4 regions of the Enterobacter cloacae complex sp. HYC033_NIDB genome follow, and region 3 is predicted to be linked to each of the others. Evidence: predicted binding sites of a transcription regulator. Region 3 holds the regulator's gene; each other region holds the start of a gene.
The links. The regulator sigma-54, encoded in region 3, starts transcription at its own class of promoters, with help from an activator protein. The targets are predictions, from matches to a motif close to GTTGGCACANNTTTCGCTNT.
Positions count from the first base shown of each region.

Region 1: norV (anaerobic nitric oxide reductase flavorubredoxin) is a predicted target of sigma-54. The motif match lies at 2,600-2,619, and genes of this name have one in related genera.
Region 2: O1721_RS10340 (amino acid ABC transporter substrate-binding protein) is a predicted target of sigma-54. The motif match lies at 1,580-1,599, and genes of this name have one in related genera.
Region 4: glnK (P-II family nitrogen regulator) is a predicted target of sigma-54. The motif match lies at 2,633-2,652, and genes of this name have one in related genera.

Region 1 covers NZ_CP115123.1:4,516,994-4,522,318, reverse strand. The annotation lists gene norW (NADH:flavorubredoxin reductase NorW) at 1-1,108, opposite strand, end outside; gene norV (anaerobic nitric oxide reductase flavorubredoxin) at 1,105-2,553, opposite strand; gene norR (nitric oxide reductase transcriptional regulator NorR) at 2,741-4,255, shown strand; gene gutQ (arabinose-5-phosphate isomerase GutQ) at 4,252-5,217, opposite strand; gene srlR (glucitol operon DNA-binding transcriptional repressor SrlR) at 5,210-5,325, opposite strand, start outside.
Region 2 covers NZ_CP115123.1:2,157,134-2,162,458, reverse strand. The annotation lists gene lnt (apolipoprotein N-acyltransferase) at 1-1,491, shown strand, start outside; gene O1721_RS10340 (amino acid ABC transporter substrate-binding protein) at 1,872-2,777, shown strand; gene gltJ (glutamate/aspartate ABC transporter permease GltJ) at 2,933-3,673, shown strand; gene gltK (glutamate/aspartate ABC transporter permease GltK) at 3,674-4,348, shown strand; gene O1721_RS10325 (amino acid ABC transporter ATP-binding protein) at 4,348-5,073, shown strand; gene rihA (pyrimidine-specific ribonucleoside hydrolase RihA) at 5,193-5,325, shown strand, end outside.
Region 3 covers NZ_CP115123.1:211,195-216,519, reverse strand. The annotation lists gene rapZ (RNase adapter RapZ) at 1-502, opposite strand, end outside; gene ptsN (PTS IIA-like nitrogen regulatory protein PtsN) at 548-1,039, opposite strand; gene hpf (ribosome hibernation promoting factor) at 1,122-1,409, opposite strand; gene rpoN (RNA polymerase factor sigma-54) at 1,432-2,865, opposite strand; gene lptB (LPS export ABC transporter ATP-binding protein) at 2,913-3,638, opposite strand; gene lptA (lipopolysaccharide ABC transporter substrate-binding protein LptA) at 3,645-4,199, opposite strand; gene lptC (LPS export ABC transporter periplasmic protein LptC) at 4,168-4,743, opposite strand; gene kdsC (3-deoxy-manno-octulosonate-8-phosphatase KdsC) at 4,740-5,306, opposite strand; gene kdsD (arabinose-5-phosphate isomerase KdsD) at 5,321-5,325, opposite strand, start outside.
Region 4 covers NZ_CP115123.1:1,888,771-1,894,095, reverse strand. The annotation lists gene tesB (acyl-CoA thioesterase II) at 1-824, shown strand, start outside; gene amtB (ammonium transporter AmtB) at 920-2,206, opposite strand; gene glnK (P-II family nitrogen regulator) at 2,242-2,580, opposite strand; gene O1721_RS08900 (SmdB family multidrug efflux ABC transporter permease/ATP-binding protein) at 2,792-4,573, opposite strand; gene O1721_RS08895 (SmdA family multidrug ABC transporter permease/ATP-binding protein) at 4,566-5,325, opposite strand, start outside.

The DNA of each region.
Region 1 (5,325 bases), 580 kb from region 3:
CGAAGGCCTCCTTCATTCTGTCTTCGCTGACGACAAAGGCGCGCATCTGACCGTCGGTATCGGTGCCGCGCGCCACCATGCCCTGAGGCGAAAGGACAATCTCCCAGTCCAGATCCTGACGCTGCGTTTCACCTGCGAGATGCAGCGGTAGTTCCGGCGTTTTTACCTTCACCAGCATGGCGGGTAATTTCACCGGGGCGTTGCCGCCGAGCAGATTTTTCGCCAGGAACATGGCGCTTAACTGAATCGGTTGCAGGAACGGCAGCACCTGGCCGTTAATTTCCGCGCAGTCGCCCAGGGCATAAATGTCCGGCTGGGTGGTTTGCAGGTAGCTGTCCACCTTCACGCCGCGATTGATCTCTGCGCCCGCGCGGTGCGCCAGCGCGGTTTCCGGGCGCAACCCCGTCGCCGCAATAACCACATCCACTTCAACGCTGCGGTTGCGGTCGAGCGTCGCACAAATGCCGGTTTCGGTTTTGCTCAGGCTCTGTAACTGCGATTTCAGCAGCAGATGCACGCCCATGTCGGTCAGACGATGCTGTAAGCGACTGCTTACTTCTGCTGGCATCAGCGCTGACAGAATGCTGGCCGCGTGGTCAACCAGGGTGACGGATTTTCCCGCCCGGCAGAAGTCCATCGCCAGCTCGGTGCCAATCAGTCCGCCGCCGACAATCATCACCCGCGTGGCGTCGCGTAACAGGGTCTCGCTGGCCTGATACTCCTGCTGGCTGTTGAGCGTGACCATCAGCTCGCGGCCCTCAACCGGCGGCACAAACGCCGATGCCCCCGTCGCCAGCACCAGTTTGTCGTACTGCCAGGTTTTATCTTTCGCGTTCACCACGTGGGCGTCGGCGTCGATATCGGTGACCCAGGTGTACGGAAACAGACGCAGGTTAAACTGTTCGGCAAACTCCCCCGCCGTCTGGCGGGTGAGATCGTCGGCGCGCTGATTCTGGCTAATAACGTGGCTTAAATCAGGCTTGTTGTACTCATCCATGCTGTCGGCGGCGATCACCGTCAACGGCACGTTAGCATCCTGTTTGCGGATATTTTTCACCAGCTGGCGGGCGGCAAAGCCCGAGCCGATAATGACGATGCCGTGGCTCATTTTGCCTCCGTTGCCAGTTCATCAAAGACGTCTTTCCCGAGGGAACATTCCGGGCAGAGGAAGTTGTCCGGTACCTCGCTCCACGGCGTACCCGGCGCGACATCCTGCAACGGCTCGCCCAGCTCAGGATCGTAAATCCACTGGCAGACGCTGCACTGCATGCAAGGGCCGAGGTCGGCAGCGGCAGGAGCGGCTTCTGCTACAGCTTCCGGCGTAACCGCCGCGTCGGGTGCGGTTTCCGGCAGCGGCGCAAGCGCCCACTGGCGGGCAATGTCGCGACCGTGCTGACGACAGATTTCCAGCGCGTCGAGATCCGGACGCCATTTCGCCTTCAGGCTCAGGGACATCTCAAAACCGGCATCCTGTAAACGGGTGGAGAGACGGTCTACCGCGCCGCCGCTCCAGCCGTGTGAACCAAAGGCGCTGGCGCGTTTGTTACGAAAGCGCAGGCCGGTCATCTCTTCCACCAGTCCGGCAATTTTCGGCATCATCACGTTATTCATGGTGGAGGTACCCACCAGCACGCCTTTGGAGCGGAAGACGTTGGTCAATACCTCATTCTTATCGCTGCGCGCCACGTTGAAGATTTTCACCGCCACGTTCGGGTCAACTTCGTTGATGCCCTGGGCAATGGCGTCCGCCATCATGCGGGTGTTGTTGGACATGGTGTCGTAGAAGATGGTGATGCGATCTTCCTGATAGTCCGCCGCCCACTTCAGGTACAGTTCGACGATCTGGGTTGGATTTTCACGCCATACCACGCCGTGGGAGGTGGCAATCATATCCACCGGCAGGTTGAAGCCGAGGATCTCGGTGATTTTTGGCGTGACCAGGCGGCTGAACGGGGTCAGGATGTTGGCGTAGTAGCGCTGGCACTGTTCGAACAGCTCGGTCTGATCCACTTCGTCGTTGAACAGACGTTCGTCACAGTAGTGCTGGCCGAAGGCGTCGTTACTGAACAGCACCGCGTCACCGGTCATGTAGGTCATCATGCTGTCCGGCCAGTGCAGCATTGGGGTTTCCACGAAGATCAGCTGTTTGCCATTGCCGATATCCAGCGTGTCGCCGGTTTTCACGGTGTGGAAGTTCCACTCCGGATGGTGGTGGTGGCCGTTGATGGAGTCAATGGCGTTGGTGGTGCAGTAGATCGGGGTATCCGGAATGTGGGACATCAGCTCGGTCAGCGCCCCGGCATGATCCTCTTCCGCGTGGTTGATGATAATGTAGTCGATCTCATTCAGATCGATTTCGCTGCGCAGGTTCTGCACGAACTCGCGGCTGAATTTGTGATCGACGGTATCGATCAGGACGTTTTTACCTTCACGAATGAGATAGCTGTTGTAGCTGCTGCCGCGCAGCGTTTTGTATTCCGTCCCGTGAAAATCACGTACTTCCCAGTCACGTTGACCCACCCAATGAATGTTATTTTTAACCAGAATAGACATAGCAACCTCAACTTAATACGGCGTTTTCAAATAAGATGACTGTCATATATCAAGTTGCGTGCCAACTTTTTAACTTGTTGAAAATAATGTGTTTTCGTTTCAACGCCCCCTAATGGGTAGTCATTTTGACTATCTTAAAAATTGTCAATATGACACTATGTATTGTCAAAATGACAGTGAGGCAGAGATGAGCTTTTCCGTAGATGTGCTGGCGAAGATCGCCATAGAACTGCAAACCGGTATTGGTCATCAGGACCGCTTTCAGCGGCTGATCTCCACGTTGCGCCACGTGCTGGATTGCGATGCGTCGGCGCTGCTGCGTTACGAAGGGCGGCAGTTTATTCCGCTGGCTATCGACGGTCTGGCGAAGGACGTACTCGGGCGGCGCTTTACCCTGGAGGGCCACCCGCGTCTGGAAACCATCGCCCGTGCGGGTGACGTGGTGCGTTTCCCGGCAGACAGCGATCTGCCCGATCCTTACGACGGCCTGATCCCCGGACAGGAGAGCCTGAAGGTGCACGCCTGTATCGGCCTGCCGCTGTTTGCCGGGCAGAACCTGATTGGCGCGTTAACCCTCGACGGCATGTCGCCTGATCAGTTCGATACCTTCAGCGATGAAGAGCTACGGCTGATTGCCGCGCTGGCGGCCGGGGCGCTGAACAACGCCCTGCTGATAGAACAGCTGGAGAGCCAGAATATTCTTCCGGGTAGCCCGACGGCGTTTGAGCAGGTGGCGCACACCGAAATGATCGGCCTTTCGCCGGGCATGGCGCAGCTCAAAAAAGAGATTGAGATTGTCGCCGCGTCTGATTTGAACGTGCTGATCTTCGGGGAGACCGGCACCGGTAAAGAGCTGGTGGCAAAAGCGATCCACGAAGCCTCGCCCCGTGCGGTGAATCCGCTGGTCTATCTCAACTGCGCGGCGTTGCCGGAAAGCGTGGCGGAAAGCGAGCTGTTCGGACACGTCAAAGGGGCCTTTACCGGGGCGATCAGCAACCGCAGCGGCAAGTTCGAAATGGCTGATAACGGCACGCTGTTCCTCGATGAAATTGGCGAACTCTCCCTTTCGCTTCAGGCCAAACTGCTGCGGGTGTTGCAGTATGGCGATATTCAACGCGTGGGAGACGATCGCAGCTTACGCGTGGATGTGCGCGTGCTGGCGGCGACGAACCGCGATCTGCGCGAAGAGGTGCTGGCGGGGAATTTCCGCGCCGATCTGTTCCACCGTCTGAGCGTGTTCCCGCTCACGGTGCCGCCGCTGCGCGAGCGGGGCGAGGATGTGGTTCTGCTGGCGGGCTTTTTCTGCGAACAGTGTCGGCTCAAAATGGGGCTTTCCCGCGTGGTGCTAAGTCCCGGCGCGAGGACGCACCTGCTGAGCTACGGCTGGCCGGGTAACGTGCGTGAACTGGAACATGCGATCCACCGCGCGGTGGTGCTGGCGCGGGCAACGCGTTCGGGGGATGAAGTGGTTATTCATGCGCGCCATTTCGCGCTGCATGAGGAAACGATGCCGCCCGTGAAGCCGGTGATACCTGAGAGCGTGAACGAAAACCTGCGCGAGGCGACGGATGCGTTCCAGCGTCAGATGATCGCCCGCGCGCTGGAGCAGAATAACCGCAGCTGGGCGGCGTGCGCGCGGGCGCTGGAGATGGACGTCGCCAACCTTCACAGGCTGGCGAAACGTCTGGGGCTGAAGGGTTAAATAATCCCCGCCTGGTAGAAGTCTTGCAGGTTGATCGCGCCGCACAGCCTGCCGTGCTCGTCCACCACCGGCGCGGCGGTGATTTTGCGCTTCATCAGCACCTCTTTGGCTTCAATCGCGCGGCTGTCGGCATTCAGCGTCAGCCCGCCCTGGGTCATTGCTTCGGATACCCGCGCCTCCAGCTTGCCGCCGCCCACCAGCCAGCGGCGCAGGTCGCCGTCGGTGAAGACGCCCTTCACCTGGCGGTCATTGTCGCATACCGCAACCAGCCCCAGCCCGGTGCGGCTCAGCTCCAGCATGGCGTCCATCACGCTGGTGTCGAGTTTGACCTGAGGAATGGCATCGTCCGTGCGCATCAGGTGGTGAACTTTGTTGAGCAGACGAGCCCCAAGCGCGCCCGCAGGATGGGAACGGGCGAAATCTTCCTCATTAAAACCGCGCGCCTGCATCACCGCCATCGCCAGGGCGTCACCCATCATCAGCGTGTTGACGGTGCTGGAGGTCGGTGCCAGGTGCATCGGACAGGCTTCGCGCTCAACGGAAATATCCAGCGTTGCTTTCGCGGCCAGCGCCAGCGGCGAACGGGATTTGCCGGTCATCGCTAACAGGGCCACCGATTTTTCTTGCAGGCGAGGGATGATGAGATCCAGCTCTTTGGCTGAACCGGAGTAGGAGATAAACAGCATCACGTCGCGGCTTTCGATCATCCCCAGATCGCCGTGCAGCGCTTCGGCAGGATGCACGAAGAACGCCGGGGTGCCGGTGCTGGCAAGCGTCGCGGCAATCTTCTTGCCGATATGACCGGATTTACCGATACCCGCCACGATCACTTTGCCCTCGCAGTGGATAATGGTGTTGGCTGCACGAACAAAATCCTCACCCAGACGTTCCGGCAGGCGGCTGGCTTCCTGTAGCTCCAGCAGCAGGGTCTGACGGCCTGCGTTTAACAGAAAATCACTCATTTTTCTCTCCGGTTACGATCACGTCGATGCCCTTCGCTTCCAGCGCTTTTTTAAATGCCGGATCGATACCTGCGTCGGTAATCAGCTTATCGACGCTTTCAAGGCTAC
Region 2 (5,325 bases), 1.9 Mb from region 3:
GCGCTGTTACTCGGAGCCAGCGGTACGCTGGCTTTTTCTCCTTACGATATCTGGCCAGCCGCTATTCTCTCCCTGATGGGGCTACAGGGTCTTACCCTGAACCGTCGTCCGGTACAGGCCGCGGCCATTGGCTACTTCTGGGGGCTGGGGCTGTTCGGCTCTGGTATCAACTGGGTCTACGTCAGTATCGCGCAATTTGGCGGAATGCCGGGGCCGGTTAACGTCTTCCTGGTTGTGCTGCTCGCCGCCTATCTCTCACTCTACACCGGCCTGTTCGCGGGCATCCTGTCTCGCCTGTGGCCAAAAACGACCTGGCTGCGCGTGGCGATAGCGGCACCCGTTGTCTGGCAAATCACCGAATTTCTGCGCGGCTGGGTACTGACCGGCTTCCCGTGGTTGCAGTTCGGCTATAGCCAGGTAGACGGCCCGCTGAAAGGCCTGGCCCCGGTCATGGGCGTGGAGGCGATCAACTTCCTGCTCATGGCGGTCAGCGGCCTTCTGGTGCTGGCTCTGGTGACACGTAACTGGAAGCCGCTGGTTGCCGCGTTGATCCTGTTTGCCCTGCCCTTCCCGCTGCGTTATATCCAGTGGTTTACGCTGGAGCCCGCGCGCGCCACGCAGGTTTCTCTGGTACAGGGCGATATCCCGCAGTCCCTGAAATGGGATGAGAATCAGCTGCTGAACACGCTGAAAATCTACGCCAACGCCACTGAAAAGGTGATGGGCAAATCGCAGCTCATCATCTGGCCTGAGTCTGCGATCCCGGACCTGGAGATCAATCAGCAGCCCTTCCTGAAGATGATGGACGATCTGCTGCGCGCGCGCGGCAGTACGCTGATCACCGGAATTGTGGATGCGCGTCTCAATCAGCAGAACCGCTATGACACGTACAACACGATCATTACGCTCGGTAAGGACAGCGAATACAGCTATACCTCCACCAATCGCTACAACAAAAACCACCTTGTACCGTTTGGCGAATTTGTTCCGCTGGAGTCTATTCTGCGCCCACTGGCACCGTTCTTTGATTTGCCGATGTCCTCATTCAGCCGGGGCCCTTACGTTCAGCCGCAGCTGCATGCGCACGGTTTTGCCCTGACGGCCGCCATTTGCTACGAGATTATCCTCGGCGAGCAGGTGCGCGATAATTTCCGCCCGGACACCGACTATCTGCTGACCATCTCAAACGATGCGTGGTTCGGTAAATCGATTGGCCCGTGGCAGCACTTCCAGATGGCGCGAATGCGTTCTCTGGAGCTGGCACGTCCGTTGCTGCGCAGCACCAATAACGGCATTACCGCCGTGATTGGTCCGCAAGGTGAAATCCAGGCCATGATCCCGCAATTTACCCGTGAGGTGCTGACTACTAACGTCACGCCAACTACCGGGCTTACGCCTTACGCGCGCACCGGGAACTGGCCGCTGTGGATTTTGACCTTGCTGTTCGGCTTTGGCGCCGTACTGATGAGCCTGCGTCAGCGTCGTAAATAACCTTACCTTCTGTTGCCGGGTGGCGGCTACGCCTTACCCGGCCTACTCTCCGCCGCCGCCACCCGATAATTTCCTCCCAAACTTCAATTCTGGCACGCCTGTTGCTTTGTTTATTCATATCAACGCTGTCTGGCTTAACGTGCAACTTTGTCGCACCAGCGTAGATCATCGGTAGCACCGAAACGGTGCAACGAGGGATTATTGCCTCTGAATGGTGCGGCGCGCTTCGCAAAAATAAACAATAACGCAGCAAAATCTTTACATTAAGCCAGACTAAATGTTAACAAGCTTGCATAACACTGCACTCGCATTGCGCGAGATATAACAACATCACAATGGGTATCTATGCGTCACTGGCGCTGATAAGAAAGGAGTTGGGTATGCAATTACGTAAACTGGCCACAGCAATGCTGGTTATGGGAATGTCTGCGGGGGTTGTCCACGCTGAAGACGCTCCGGCAGCAGGAAGCACTCTCGACAAGATTGCCAAAAACGGCGTGATCGTGGTCGGCCACCGTGAATCTTCTGTCCCGTTCTCTTACTACGACAACACGCAAAAAGTCGTGGGCTATTCACAGGATTACTCCAACGCCATCGTTGAAGCCGTGAAGAAAAAGCTGAACAAACCTGACCTGCAAGTGAAGCTGATCCCCATCACTTCACAAAACCGTATTCCTCTGCTGCAAAACGGCACATTTGATTTTGAATGTGGCTCAACCACCAACAACCTTGAGCGTCAGAAACAGGCCGCTTTCTCGGACACCATCTTCGTTGTGGGCACCCGCCTGCTGACGAAGAAAGGCGGCGACATCAAAGATTTTGCTGACCTGAAAGGCAAAGCGGTTGTCGTGACCTCCGGTACCACGTCCGAAGTGCTGCTGCACAAGCTGAACGACGAGAAGAAAATGGACATGCGCATCATCAGCGCGAAAGACCATGGCGACTCCTTCCGTACCCTGGAAAGCGGCCGTGCTGTCGCGTTTATGATGGATGACGCCCTGCTGGCGGGCGAACGCGCGAAAGCGAAGAAACCAGATAACTGGGAAATCGTCGGTACCGCCCAGTCGAAAGAAGCCTACGGCTGTATGCTGCGTAAAGGTGACGAGGACTTCAAGAAACTGATCGATGACACCATCGCTCAGGCGCAAACCTCCGGCGAAGCGGCAAAATGGTTCGACAAATGGTTCAAGAACCCAATTCCACCAAAAAACCTGAACATGAACTTTGAACTGTCTGACGACATGAAAGCGCTGTTCAAATCACCAAACGACAAAGCTCTTAACTAATTAGAACGACAGGGGCGGGATCTCCTGCCCTCTCGATTGTCGGGAAGCATGGACAGACTATACGTTGAGTGGTCGTTCCCCACTCAGCGCAAAAATTGAGCTTCTCACCAATCTTCGAGGGTAGCGCTGCTACCCTTTTTTTTCTGGAGTTTACTATGTCAATTGACTGGAACTGGGGCATCTTTCTGCAACAAGCCCCGTTCGGCAACACCACCTATCTCGGCTGGCTGTGGAGCGGCTTTCAGGTTACCGTTGCGTTATCGATAACGGCGTGGATTATCGCGTTTCTTGTCGGTTCGCTGTTCGGTATTCTGCGTACCGTCCCTAACCGTTTTCTCTCTTCGATTGGCACGCTCTATGTGGAACTGTTCCGTAACGTTCCGCTGATCGTGCAGTTCTTTACCTGGTATCTGGTGATCCCGGAACTGCTGCCGGAAGATCTCGGCATGTGGTTTAAGGCCGAGCTGGATCCTAACGTACAATTTTTTGTCTCCTCTATGCTGTGTCTGGGGCTGTTCACCGCTGCGCGCGTCTGCGAGCAGGTACGTGCAGCCATACAGTCACTGCCGCGCGGGCAAAAGAATGCGGCACTGGCAATGGGCCTGACTCTGCCCCAGGCCTACCGTTACGTACTGCTGCCTAACGCTTACCGCGTCATCGTTCCGCCGATGACGTCCGAGATGATGAACCTGGTAAAAAACTCGGCTATCGCCTCAACCATCGGTCTGGTGGATATGGCGGCACAGGCGGGCAAACTGCTGGATTACTCCGCTCACGCCTGGGAATCCTTCACGGCGATCACGCTCGCCTATGTTCTGATTAACGCTTTCATCATGCTGGTGATGAACCTGGTTGAACGCAAAGTACGCCTGCCGGGCAATCTGGGGGGCAAATAAATGTACGATTTTGACTGGAGTTCCATTGTTCCCTCCATGCCCTATCTGCTGGATGGACTGGCAATCACCTTAAAGATCACCGTTATCGCCATTATCGTCGGTATTGTCTGGGGCACCCTGCTGGCAGTGATGCGCCTGTCGAGCTTTAAGCCGCTCGCCTGGTTTGCCACGGCTTACGTTAACGTATTCCGCTCCATTCCACTGGTCATGGTGCTGCTGTGGTTTTATCTGATTGTTCCCGGCTTTTTACAGAACGTACTGGGACTGTCGCCAAAGACCGATATCCGCCTGATCTCTGCCATGGTGGCGTTTTCCATGTTTGAAGCCGCCTACTACTCAGAGATCATCCGCGCAGGTATTCAGAGTATCTCTCGCGGGCAGTCCAGCGCTGCGCTGGCGCTCGGTATGACGCACTGGCAGTCCATGAAGCTCATTATTTTGCCGCAGGCGTTTCGCGCCATGGTTCCGCTGCTGCTGACGCAGGGCATCGTCCTGTTCCAGGATACCTCCCTGGTCTACGTGCTGAGTCTGGCAGACTTCTTCCGTACCGCCTCCACCATTGGCGAACGTGACGGAACGCAGGTTGAGATGATCCTCTTCGCGGGCGGGGTCTATTTTGTGATTAGTTTAAGCGCATCGCTGTTGGTCAGCTGGCTGAAGAAAAGGACGGTATAATGATTTCCCTGAAAAATGTTTCTAAATGGTATGGGCACTTTCAGGTGCTGACCGACTGCTCAACAGAAGTAAAAAAAGGCGATGTGGTAGTGGTATGCGGCCCGTCCGGTTCCGGTAAGTCCACGCTTATCAAAACCGTTAATGGGCTGGAACCTGTCCAGCAGGGCGAGATTGTCGTTAACGGCACCAAAGTAAATGACAGGAAAACCAACCTTGCCCAGCTTCGCTCCCACGTAGGGATGGTGTTCCAGCATTTTGAGCTGTTCCCTCACCTGTCCATCATTGAGAACCTGACGCTGGCGCAGGTCAAAGTGCTGAAGCGCGACAAAAAAGCGGCGCGCGAAAAGGGGCTGAAGCTGCTGGAACGCGTCGGGCTGTCTGCGCATGCGAATAAGTTCCCGGCCCAGCTTTCGGGCGGCCAACAGCAGCGTGTGGCAATCGCGCGTGCGCTGTGCATGGATCCGGTGGCAATGCTGTTTGATGAGCCGACGTCCGCGCTCGACCCTGAGATGATCAACGAAGTGCTGGACGTCATGGTGGAGCTGGCGCACGAAGGGATGACCATGATGGTGGTGACGCATGAAATGGGCTTCGCCCGTAAAGTGGCCAACCGCGTGATCTTCATGGATGAAGGGAAAATTGTTGAAGACTCACCAAAAGAAGAGTTCTTCGCAAATCCTAAATCTGAACGTGCAAAAGACTTCCTCGCCAAAATCCTGCATTAATCTTTTTAGTGCGCAATCTGCGGATTGCGCACTGCTTCACGCTTTAGATCTCTTTTTCTATTCGGCGTCACATCGCAGCGTTAACCTTGTCACAAATAATGCTGAGAATGGAGAACGCTATGGCACAGCCAATTATTCTCGACTGCGATCCGGGTCATGATGACGCGATCGCACTCGTCCTTGCTCTTGCTTCCCCTGAACTGGACGTAAAAGCTGTCACCTCCTCCGCCGGGAACCAGACGCCGGATAAAA
Region 3 (5,325 bases):
CGAAGGATTCAAACACCATCGTCAGTTCGCGCTCGCGCTTGCCGAGTAAGCGCGTACGCAGCATTTCCGCCAGCTCGTGGACGGACATTTCGGAAGTGTCGACAATCAGGTCGGCCCGGGAACGCAGCGGCTCAAGCAGATCGCTCTCTTTATCGATGGCGCTTTCCAGCGAAAGATTTTTACTGGAGAGCGGATGCAAACGACGTGTATCGCTGTAGCGACGGATCAGCGTGTTGCGGTCAGCATCCAGGAACAAGAGCTGAGGCGAGAAGCATTCCGGCAGGCTGTTCATTGCCTGCTCGAAGATTTCCGGCGATTCCGGCATGTTACGCACGTCGATACTGACGGCGGCAGAGATTTGCCTGTCCGCCAGCGTCCGCGCCAGATCGGGTAACAACACTACCGGCAGGTTATCTACACAGTAAAATCCCATGTCTTCCAGCGCGCGCAGGGCCACGGACTTCCCGGACCCCGAACGACCGCTGACGATCATCAGCACCATGTTCCGTTTCTCCTCAGGGCAGCCGTACTGAAGGCCCTTTCCCGATTATGCCTCATCCTGATTGCCTTCTGCTTCAGTGATAATTTGATAAAGCTCTTCATCACTTTGGGCTGAGCGCAGTCGACGACAAATGGTTTTATCCGCCAGACGTTTGGCAACCAGCGACAGCGTGTGCAGGTGGGTTTTGGTCTGATCGGCAGGAACCAGCAGCGCGAAAAGCAGATCCACAGGCTGGTTATCGATGGCGTCAAAAGCGATAGGCGTTTCCAGTTGCACAAACACCCCCACGGCACGCAGCGTATCTTCTTCCAGCTTGCCATGCGGGATCGCAATGCCATTGCCGATGCCGGTACTGCCCATTTTTTCACGGGTCAGAATGGCTTCAAACACGATCTGCGGCGGCAGACCCAGCTGTTTTGCGGCCAGCTCACTGATGATTTCCAGCGCACGTTTTTTGCTCTGGCAGTGAACGCCACTGCGGGTACAATCCTGGTTAAGGACATTGCTCAGTTGAAGAGCGGAATCGTTGTTTATCATAATTTCACCTAAGCGCTAACTGTACAAATGGCCTGTTGTGTTTCACAACAGGCCGTCCTGCACCCGTTAACTGCCCGGACAATTAGTGTTGTTTCAGTTTATCTTTATGTTTATTGAGCTGTCTCGCAAGCTTATCAATCAAGCCGTCGATAGCCGCGTACATGTCTTGCCCTTCCGCACTGGCATGGAGTTCCCCTCCGTTGACGTGCAGGGTCGCATCCGAGATATGCGTCACTTTCTCCACTTTCAACACAACATAGACCTGGTTGATCCTCTCGAAATACTGCTCGAGTTTCGCAAACTTAGTGTTTACAAAATCGCGTAAAGCCTCAGTAATCTCGACGTTATGTCCGGTGATATTGAGCTGCATAGTGTCTTCCTTATCGGTTGTGTCAAACCAGTTGTTTACGCTGGTTAGACGGCGGAATGGATAAAGACTCTCGATACTTCGCGACAGTACGACGTGCCACCATAATACCCTGATCGGACAGCATGGTGGTTAACTTACTGTCACTGAGTGGCTTCGCGGGGTTCTCCGCGGCGATCAACTTCTTCACCAGTGCGCGAATAGCCGTTGACGAGGCTTCGCCGCCGCCTTCGGTGTTCACGTGGCTGGAGAAGAAATACTTAAGCTCAAAAATACCGCGTGGGCTGTGCAGATATTTCTGCGTGGTCACGCGGGAAATGGTTGATTCATGCATCTCGACGGCCTGGGCGATGTCTGCCAGCACCATCGGTTTCATAAACTCTTCGCCCTGCTCAAAGAACGCCTGCTGCTGTTCGACAATACAGCGGCTGACGCGCAGCAGCGTGTCATTACGGCTCTCCAGGCTCTTGATCAACCAGCGTGCTTCCTGAAGGTTGCTGCGAATGTATTGATTATCAGCGTCGTTACGGGCGCTGGTGCACATGGAGGCGTATTGCTGGTTGATTTGCAGGCGAGGAATGCTGTCGGCGTTCAGTTCAACGACCCAGCGGCCATTGTGTTTTCTCACCAGCACATCAGGAATGACATATTCCGGTTCGCTGGTCTGGATCGACTGCCCCGGACGCGGATCGAGCGACTGGATCAGATTCACCGCTTCCTTCAGCACCTCTTCTTTCAGGCGTGTGACGCGCATCAGGGTGCGGAAGTCGTGATTCGCCAGCAGATCCAGATGATCGCTGATGATGAGCCGGGCTTCGTCAATCCACGGTGTCTCTTTGGCAAACTGCGAAAGCTGGATCAGAAGGCAGTCGCGCAGATCTTTCGCGGCGACACCTATCGGGTCGAAACGCTGAACGCGTTTCAGAACGGCTTCGATCTCTTCCAGTTCAATCTCGTCATCGCCGATGCTTTCAAGAATCTCGTCCAGCGTCACGGTCAAATAGCCCGTGTCGTCAACGGCATCGACAATCGAGGTGGCAATGGCGCGATCGGTATCGGAGAAAGGAGTCAGCTCTACCTGCCACATCAGGTAGTCCTGAAGCGACTGGGTGGTTTCGCCCTGGTAGACCGGGAGTTCATCGTCCTGGTAGTCTGCGCGCGTCCCGGAAGGGGTACCCGCGGTGTAGATTTCGTCCCAGCTGGCATCCAGCGGCAGTTCGTCCGGCATCTCTTTCTGTTCGAGCGCATCTACGGAGTCGAGCGTTTCTGTGTCCTGCGTCTGCTGGGCGTCTACCTCGTCATGAAGATCGGTTTGCTCCAGCAGCGGATTGCTGTCCAGCGCCTGCTGGAGCTCCTGCTGGAGTTCTAACGTGGACAGCTGCAACAGACGGATTGCCTGCTGTAGCTGCGGCGTCATGGCCAGTTGCTGGCTGAGCCGTAATTGCAAACCTTGCTTCATGTTCAGAGCGTTTTTCTCCGGTTCGGCGTGACTTAACCTCTACCCTATCAGAGTCTGAAGTCTTCCCCAAGGTACACGCGCTTAACATGCTCATCTTCGAGGATTTGCTGCGGCGTACCGTGGGCAATCAGATGGCCCTGGCTCACTATGTAGGCGCGCTCACACACGGCCAGCGTTTCACGAACGTTGTGGTCCGTGATCAGTACGCCAAGCCCGCTGTCGCGCAGGTGCTCAATGATACGTTTGATATCGATAACGGAGATGGGGTCAACGCCCGCAAACGGTTCATCCAGCAGGATGAATTTTGGGTTTGCTGCCAGCGCGCGCGCAATCTCAACGCGGCGGCGTTCACCACCGGACAGCGCCTGGCCGAGGCTGTCACGCAGATGTTCGATATGAAACTCTTCCATCAGCTCGTTCGCACGGTCAGAGCGCTGCTCGCTGGTCAGATCGTCACGGATCTGGAGCACGGCCATCAGGTTGTCGAACACGCTTAAGCGGCGGAAAATAGACGCTTCCTGCGGCAAATAGCCGATGCCACGACGCGCGCGGGCATGCAGCGGCAGCAGGCTGATATCTTCATCATCGATGATGATGTTGCCGGCGTCACGCGGGACGATGCCCACCACCATGTAGAAGGTCGTGGTTTTACCCGCCCCGTTAGGGCCAAGCAAACCCACGATTTCGCCGGAGTTGACGGTCAGACTGACATCTTCGACGACGCGGCGGCCCTTATACGCTTTCGCGAGGTTTTTTGCAGTTAAAGTTGCCATAACGAATTAGTTACTCTTTTTCTGTGCCGGAGCCTGACCGTTGTTCTTGTCCTGCAACTGCGAAGGCACAAGCACGGTCGTGACGCGTTTGCCTTTTTCGCTGGAGGCCTGCATTTTCTGCTCTTTCACCAGATAGGTGATCTTGTCGCCTTTGATATTGCTGTCCAGCTGTTCCAGGTAAGCATTACCGGTCAGGATGACCAGATCCTTCGCCAGTTCATAGTGCATATGCGAGGCATGGCCTTTCACCGGCTTGCCGTTGTCCTGCATCTGGTAGAAGGTGGCCGGGTTGCCATAACCATCGATAATCTCTTTGCCCTGCTCGCCGCCCGGACGGGTAACGACCACTTTGTCGGCGTTGATTTTAATGGTGCCCTGGGTCATGACGACGTTGCCGGTAAAGGTGACGACGTTACCCTGCATATCCAGAGACTGGGTATCGGATTCAATATGAATCGGCTGTTCGGTGTCGCCAGTCACAGCAAGCGCGGGAAGACTGGCCGCCAGCAGCGCGCTGGCGATAACAACTTTAAGGCTGAGTTTGTTTGTTTTGAATTTCATAGGAGGTTCTAACCTTTTCAATCAGCTCGGCGTTTTTGCTGCGTAAGTTCCCGCGCATTCTTAAACCGCTGGAATTAAATGTTGTGCCATACAGGGTGACTAGATCCTGCGACGTGACATCCTGGGTGACCAGGTTGATCTGGGCGTTATCCGTCGTAATTTTTCGCAGTTGCGCGTCAGCGGTCAGGGCGTTGACTTCAACGTGACCATACAGGTAAAGCATACGGTCATTTGTCAGTTTTGCCCGGTCAGACTTGATAGACCACGTCGGCACTTTGTCCGTATCAAAGGTGGTCATGACCGGTTGGGTAAACCACGAGGTACCGTCATCTGAAAAATATTCTACATGCTGAGCAACGAGGCGATAGTTCAGCGCGCCTTCCGGGCTATAGACCACGGTGTCGCTGTGATCGCTTTTGTAGGTCGGGTCGCTCGTGTTAACCACTTCCGCTTGCGTATCATCGCGGTCAGCGAGGTTGACGCCAATCAGTACCAGGGCGACAAGCGCAAGCAGAATGATAACCCAACGTCTGGTTTTACTCATATCGATTGCCCTTTCGCCTCATCAAGCTTGCCCTGCGACAGCAGAAGCAGATCGCAGACTTCACGGACGGCGCCGCGGCCACCGTGAATATGGGTAACGTAATCAGCACGCGGGATCAGCAGCGGGTGCGCGTCAGCCACGGCGATGCTCAGACCCACCTCCGCCATCACTGGCCAGTCGATCAAATCATCCCCGACGTATGCCACATTCTCTGGTGCAATGGCCAGTTTTCCCAGCAGATCCCGGAAAGCTACCATCTTATCAGACTGCCCCTGATAGAGATGGGTAATGCCCAGCGTTTCACACCGATCTTCTACCAGTTTAGCTTTCCGCCCGGTGATGATAGCAACTTCAATACCGGACGTGAGCGCACAGCGGATACCGTAACCGTCGCGAACGTTAAAGGCTTTCAGCTCTTCGCCGTTATTGCCCATATAAATCAGACCGTCGGAGAGCACACCATCCACATCGAGGATCAACAGGCGGATATTTTCCGCCTTTGCCATCATGTGGGCGCTCACCGGGCCATAACAGGTTGCAAGGGATGCACCCGCATTACTCATTGTCTTATCCTTCATTACA
Region 4 (5,325 bases), 1.7 Mb from region 3:
ACCTGGAAAAAATAGAAGAAGGGCTATTTCGCGGACAGAGCGAAGATTTAGGCTTACGCCAGGTTTTTGGCGGCCAGGTCGTGGGGCAAGCGCTGTATGCCGCCAAGGAGACCGTCCCGGCAGACCGTCTGGTGCACTCGTTTCACAGCTACTTTTTACGCCCCGGTGACAGTGCTAAACCGATTGTTTACGACGTGGAAGTTCTGCGTGACGGTCAAAGCTTCAGCGCCCGTCGCGTGGCGGCCATCCAGCATGGCAAACCCATCTTCTACATGACCGCCTCGTTCCAGGCGCCAGAGCCGGGCTATGAGCATCAAAAAAAGATGCCGTCTGCCCCGTCGCCGGACGATCTGAAATCGGAAACCGAAATTGCCCGCGCTCTCGCGCATCTGCTGCCGCCGCAGGTAAAAGAGAAGTTTCTGTGCGATAAACCGCTGGAGATCCGCCCGGTCGAATTTCATAACCCAATGAAGGGGCATACCGCTGAGCCCGCCCGCCAGGTGTGGATCCGCGCCAACGGCAGCGTACCCGCAGATTTACGCGTGCATCAGTACCTGCTGGGGTATGCGTCGGATTTCAACTTCCTGCCGGTTGCGCTACAGCCGCACGGTGTGGGCTTCCTCGAAAAAGGGATGCAGGTAGCCACAATTGACCATTCCATGTGGTTCCACCGTCCATTCGATATGAACGAATGGCTGCTTTACAGCGTGGAAAGTACCTCTGCGTCCAGCGCGCGCGGCTTTGTACGCGGGGAGTTTTACACTCAGGATGGCGTGCTGGTGGCTTCTACCGTGCAGGAAGGTGTGATGCGTAATCGCGGGTGATGTAAAAAGCCCGGTGGCGCTGCGCTCACCGGGCCTGCGAATTGTGCTTTTTCAGGCCGGGTAAGGCGAAGCCGCCGCCCGGCAAGGCACTCAAATTATGCGTTATAGGCATTCTCGCCGTGGCTGTTGACGTCCAGGCCTTCGCGCTCCTGCTCTTCCGGCACGCGCAGCCCAACGGTCATATCAGCCAGCTTGTAACCGATAAAGGCCACAACACCGGACCAGACAACGGTGATCGCGATGCTTTCCAGCTGTACCAGCACCTGATGCATCATGGTCACGCCTTCTGCGTAACCCACACCGCCCAGAGATTGGGCAGCAAAGATACCGGTCATGATACAGCCGACGATGCCGCACACACCGTGTACGCCGAATACATCACACGGATCGTCAACGCGCAGAACACGTTTCAGTGCGGTAACGCCCCACAGCCCCGCCAGTCCTGCGACGATACCGATCAGCAGCGCACCGCCCACGCCCACGTAACCGCACGCTGGCGTAATACCTACCAGACCGGCAATCGCCCCGGAACAGGCACCCAGCAGCGATGGCTTGCCGCGAACGGCCCACTCGCCAAATACCCATGAGAGGATAGCGCCGGCGGTTGCCACAACGGTATTCACGAAGGCCAGCGCGGCGATTTCGTTAGCGGCGCTGGCTGAACCTGCGTTGAAGCCGAACCAGCCAAAATAGAGGATGGCGGTGCCGGTAAAGACCATCGGCAGATTGTGCGGCTTGAATGCTTCCTTCCCGAAGCCCACGCGCTTACCAATCAGGTATGCGCCTACCAGACCTGCTACCGCGGCGTTGATGTGCACAACGGTACCGCCCGCAAAGTCCAGCGCGCCATGGGAAGCCAACAGACCACCTCCCCAGACCATATGCGCAATCGGGATATAGGAGAGCGTCAGCCAGACCACCACGAAAATCAGTACCGCAGAGAAGCGGATACGCTCAGCCAGCGCGCCCACAATCAGCCCCACGGTGATGCAGGCGAATGAGCCCTGGAACGCGACATGAATATACTGATAAAAACTGCCCATCACCGCGGTCAGTTCGATATTTTTCAGCATCGCCCAGTTAACGTTGCCGAAGAAGGCGTTGCCCTCCCCGAAGGCCAGCGAGTAACCGTAAACCACCCACAGCACGCACACCAGCGCGAACGTGACGGCAACCTGCGTCAGCATGGAGAGTACGTTCTTGCCGCGGATCAGGCCGCCGTAAAACAGCGCGATCCCCGGAATCGTCATGAACAGCACCAGCGCGGTGCAAATCATCATAAAGGCGTTATCGGCTTTGTCTGCCACAGCAGGTGCAGCCATTGCCAGGCCCGGCAGCAGTGCCAGCGAACCCAGACCTGTTTTCATTGTTGCTTTCTTCATTTTCTCGATCCCTATCACTGTGTGCCAGGAGTTACTTACAACGCCGCTTCGTCAGATTCGCCGGTACGGATGCGAATGACGCGCTGTAGTTCGGCAACGAAAATTTTGCCGTCGCCAATTTTTCCGGTGTAGGCTGCTTTGCTGACGACATCAATCACCTCATCAAGCTGATCGTCGGCAATCGCCACATCAATCTTCACTTTTGGCAGGAAGTTAACGCTGTATTCCGCCCCGCGATAAAGCTCGGCATGACCTTTCTGACGCCCAAAGCCTTTCACTTCGGTGACAGTCAGTCCCTGAATACCCATGGAAGACAGCGCTTCACGCACGTCTTCGAGTTTGAATGGTTTGATTACCACCGTAACCAGCTTCATATATCCCCTCCAGTCAGAATTCGGTAATGGCCGCAGCTAACACGAAAGGGATATTGCAAAGGGTGTGCCAGAAGTGAAAGGTGAGGAGGAAAGCGCCGCGGCGCGGATGCGCCGGGAAGAGGCGAAAAAAAACGCACCATGGCAGTGCAGGGTGCGTTTCAGTTTTGCACCAACGGTTAAGTCTGTTAGCGCATTGCCTTGTTATGGTGCATCAGGCGCTGAGTGACTCTTCCTCGCGCGCGCTGGCGGCCAGTTCGTCGCCCGCCAGCTGCAACTGATACATCTGCCAGTAGCGTCCTTTTGCCTCAAGCAGCGCTCTGTGCGTCCCCCGTTCAACGGCCTGGCCACGGTGCAGCACCAGAATGGTATCGGCATCGACGATGGTTGAGAGGCGGTGGGCGATTACCACCAGCGTAGTGCGATCCCGCACGGCAGCCAGCGCCTGCTGGATCGCCTGCTCGGTACCGGAGTCAATGCTTGCGGTCGCTTCATCCAGAATTAACACCTGTGGCGTCTCAATCAGCACGCGCGCCAGCGCAAGAAGTTGCTTTTGCCCGACCGAGAGATTATTGCCCTGCTCACCCAGCCGGGTATGGATCCCCTCGCTTAACCCGCGCGCCAGATCCGCAAGCTGTACCGTTTCCAGCACCTCCCATACCTGCTCAGGCGTGAAAGGTCGTCCCAGCGTCACGTTGGCATAAAAGGTATCCGCCAGTACCACCGGATCCTGCTGCACCATCGCGACGCCCTTACGTAACGCGTTGTGGCTAAGCGAGGCAAGCGGCCGTCCGTCCAGACGGATCTCCCCCTGCGTCAACGGATAGTAGCCCATCAGCAAACTGGCGAGCGTGCTTTTGCCGCTACCGGTATGCCCAACCAGGGCGACAAAACCGCGCGACGGTACCTCGAGGTTAATATCCTGCAAGACAAGCTGGTCGTCGCGGTAGGCAAACGAGACATGATCAAACGCTATGGATCCACTTTCCAGCGGGCGTTCGTCATCGCCATAGGTCTGACGCGGCCTGTCCATCAGCTCGAATACACGTTCGCCCGCGACCACTGCCTGTTGCAGCATCGATTGCTGCGTGGTGAGTTCAATCAGCGGTTCGTTAAGGCGTCCAAGGTAGCTGATAAATGCGTACAGTACCCCCACCTCGATGGTTCCGCGCGTCGTCAGGCCAAACAGCATCAACAGCCCGCACAGCACCAGCGCAGAGAAGAGGCTCAGCAGCGGGCGTAACAGGAAGCCATCCAGCCGTAACGTCTGCATCCGCGCCATATAGTGCGAGCGGCTGGCTTCTCCCATTCGCTCGCCAAAACGCGCCTGCTGGCGAAACTGCTGGATAACGCTCATGCCGTTGATCACTTCGTTGAAGCCATCATTGATATCTGCGAGGTAAGCGCGCACGCGACGAACAATCGGCGTGCTGTAGCGCTGGTAAATTACCATCACAATCAGCACCGCCGGGAAAATAGCGATCGCCACCAGCGCCATACGCCAGTCCAGGCTGAACATCGCCACCAGCATCGCGCCAATTAACGCGGCACTGCGCAGAACCGTTGCGACAACGGTTACATAGAGGTCGCGGATCACCTCGGTGTCATTGGTGACGCGCGAAATAACCTGCCCGACCGGCTGAGTATCAAACTCGCTCAGCGGCTGGCGCAGCGCGGCATCCATCACATCCGTGCGAAGCTGCTGGACCACGCCCACGGCGGCCCGGTTAAACAGCAGCGACTGCGCATAGTGCAGCCCCGCCGCCGTCAGCTGTAGGCCGACATACGCCACGCCCAGCCCCGCCACCAGCCCCAGCGGCAGATAGTTTTTCGCCACCATATTGTCGATGAAATAACTGATAAGCAGCGGACCGGTCACCTCCGCAATCGCGGCGATCCACAGCAACAGCACGGCGATGGAAAGCGGTTTGCGCCACGGCGAGCCATAGGCCAGCAGCCGTTTTAACGTCGGCCACATCTGTCCAAACTTACGCATCGGCGACCTCCTCATCCAGCGCGGCTTCAAGCTGTTGATAGCGGTACATATCCCGATACCATCCGGTCTGCCCGGCAAGCTGCTCATGCTGACCACGCTGAGCAATATGCCCGTGCTGAAGCACCAGAATTTCGCTGGCTTCGGTAAGAGCCGACAGACGGTGCGCGCTGATGATGACCGTGCGCCCCTCTCCCCACTGGCGAAGGTTATGCAAAATTTGATGTTCAGTACGCCCGTCAACCGCGGACAGCGCATCATCCAGTATCAGGATCTCAGCGTCCAGCAGCAGCGCGCGGGCAATAGAGATACGCTGTTTTTGTCCGCCGGAGAGCATAACGCCCCGCTCACCCACTTCCGTGTCGTAGCCCTGCGGCAGGCGCAGAATATCCTCGTGGACGCTGGCCAGACGCGCCACGTGCTCGATCTGGTCCTGTGTCGCCGTCGGACACCCGAGCGCGATATTGTTGGCAATGGTGTCTGAAAACAAAAACGGCGTCTGGCTGACGACCGCCAGGCGGCTGCGCCAGTCATCCAGCAGCAGACGTGGCAGAGGGACGTCGTGGAAACGGATATCGCCTTCGCTCACGTCAAAATGGCGCTGAATCAGTGACAGAATGGTGCTTTTACCGGAACCCGTCGGGCCACAGATGCCCAGCATCTGACCAGGACGCAGCGTGAAACTGACGTTCTCAAGCACCGGATGTTCCGTTTGCGGGTAGATAAAGGCGCGGATATCAGCCTTGAGAATACCC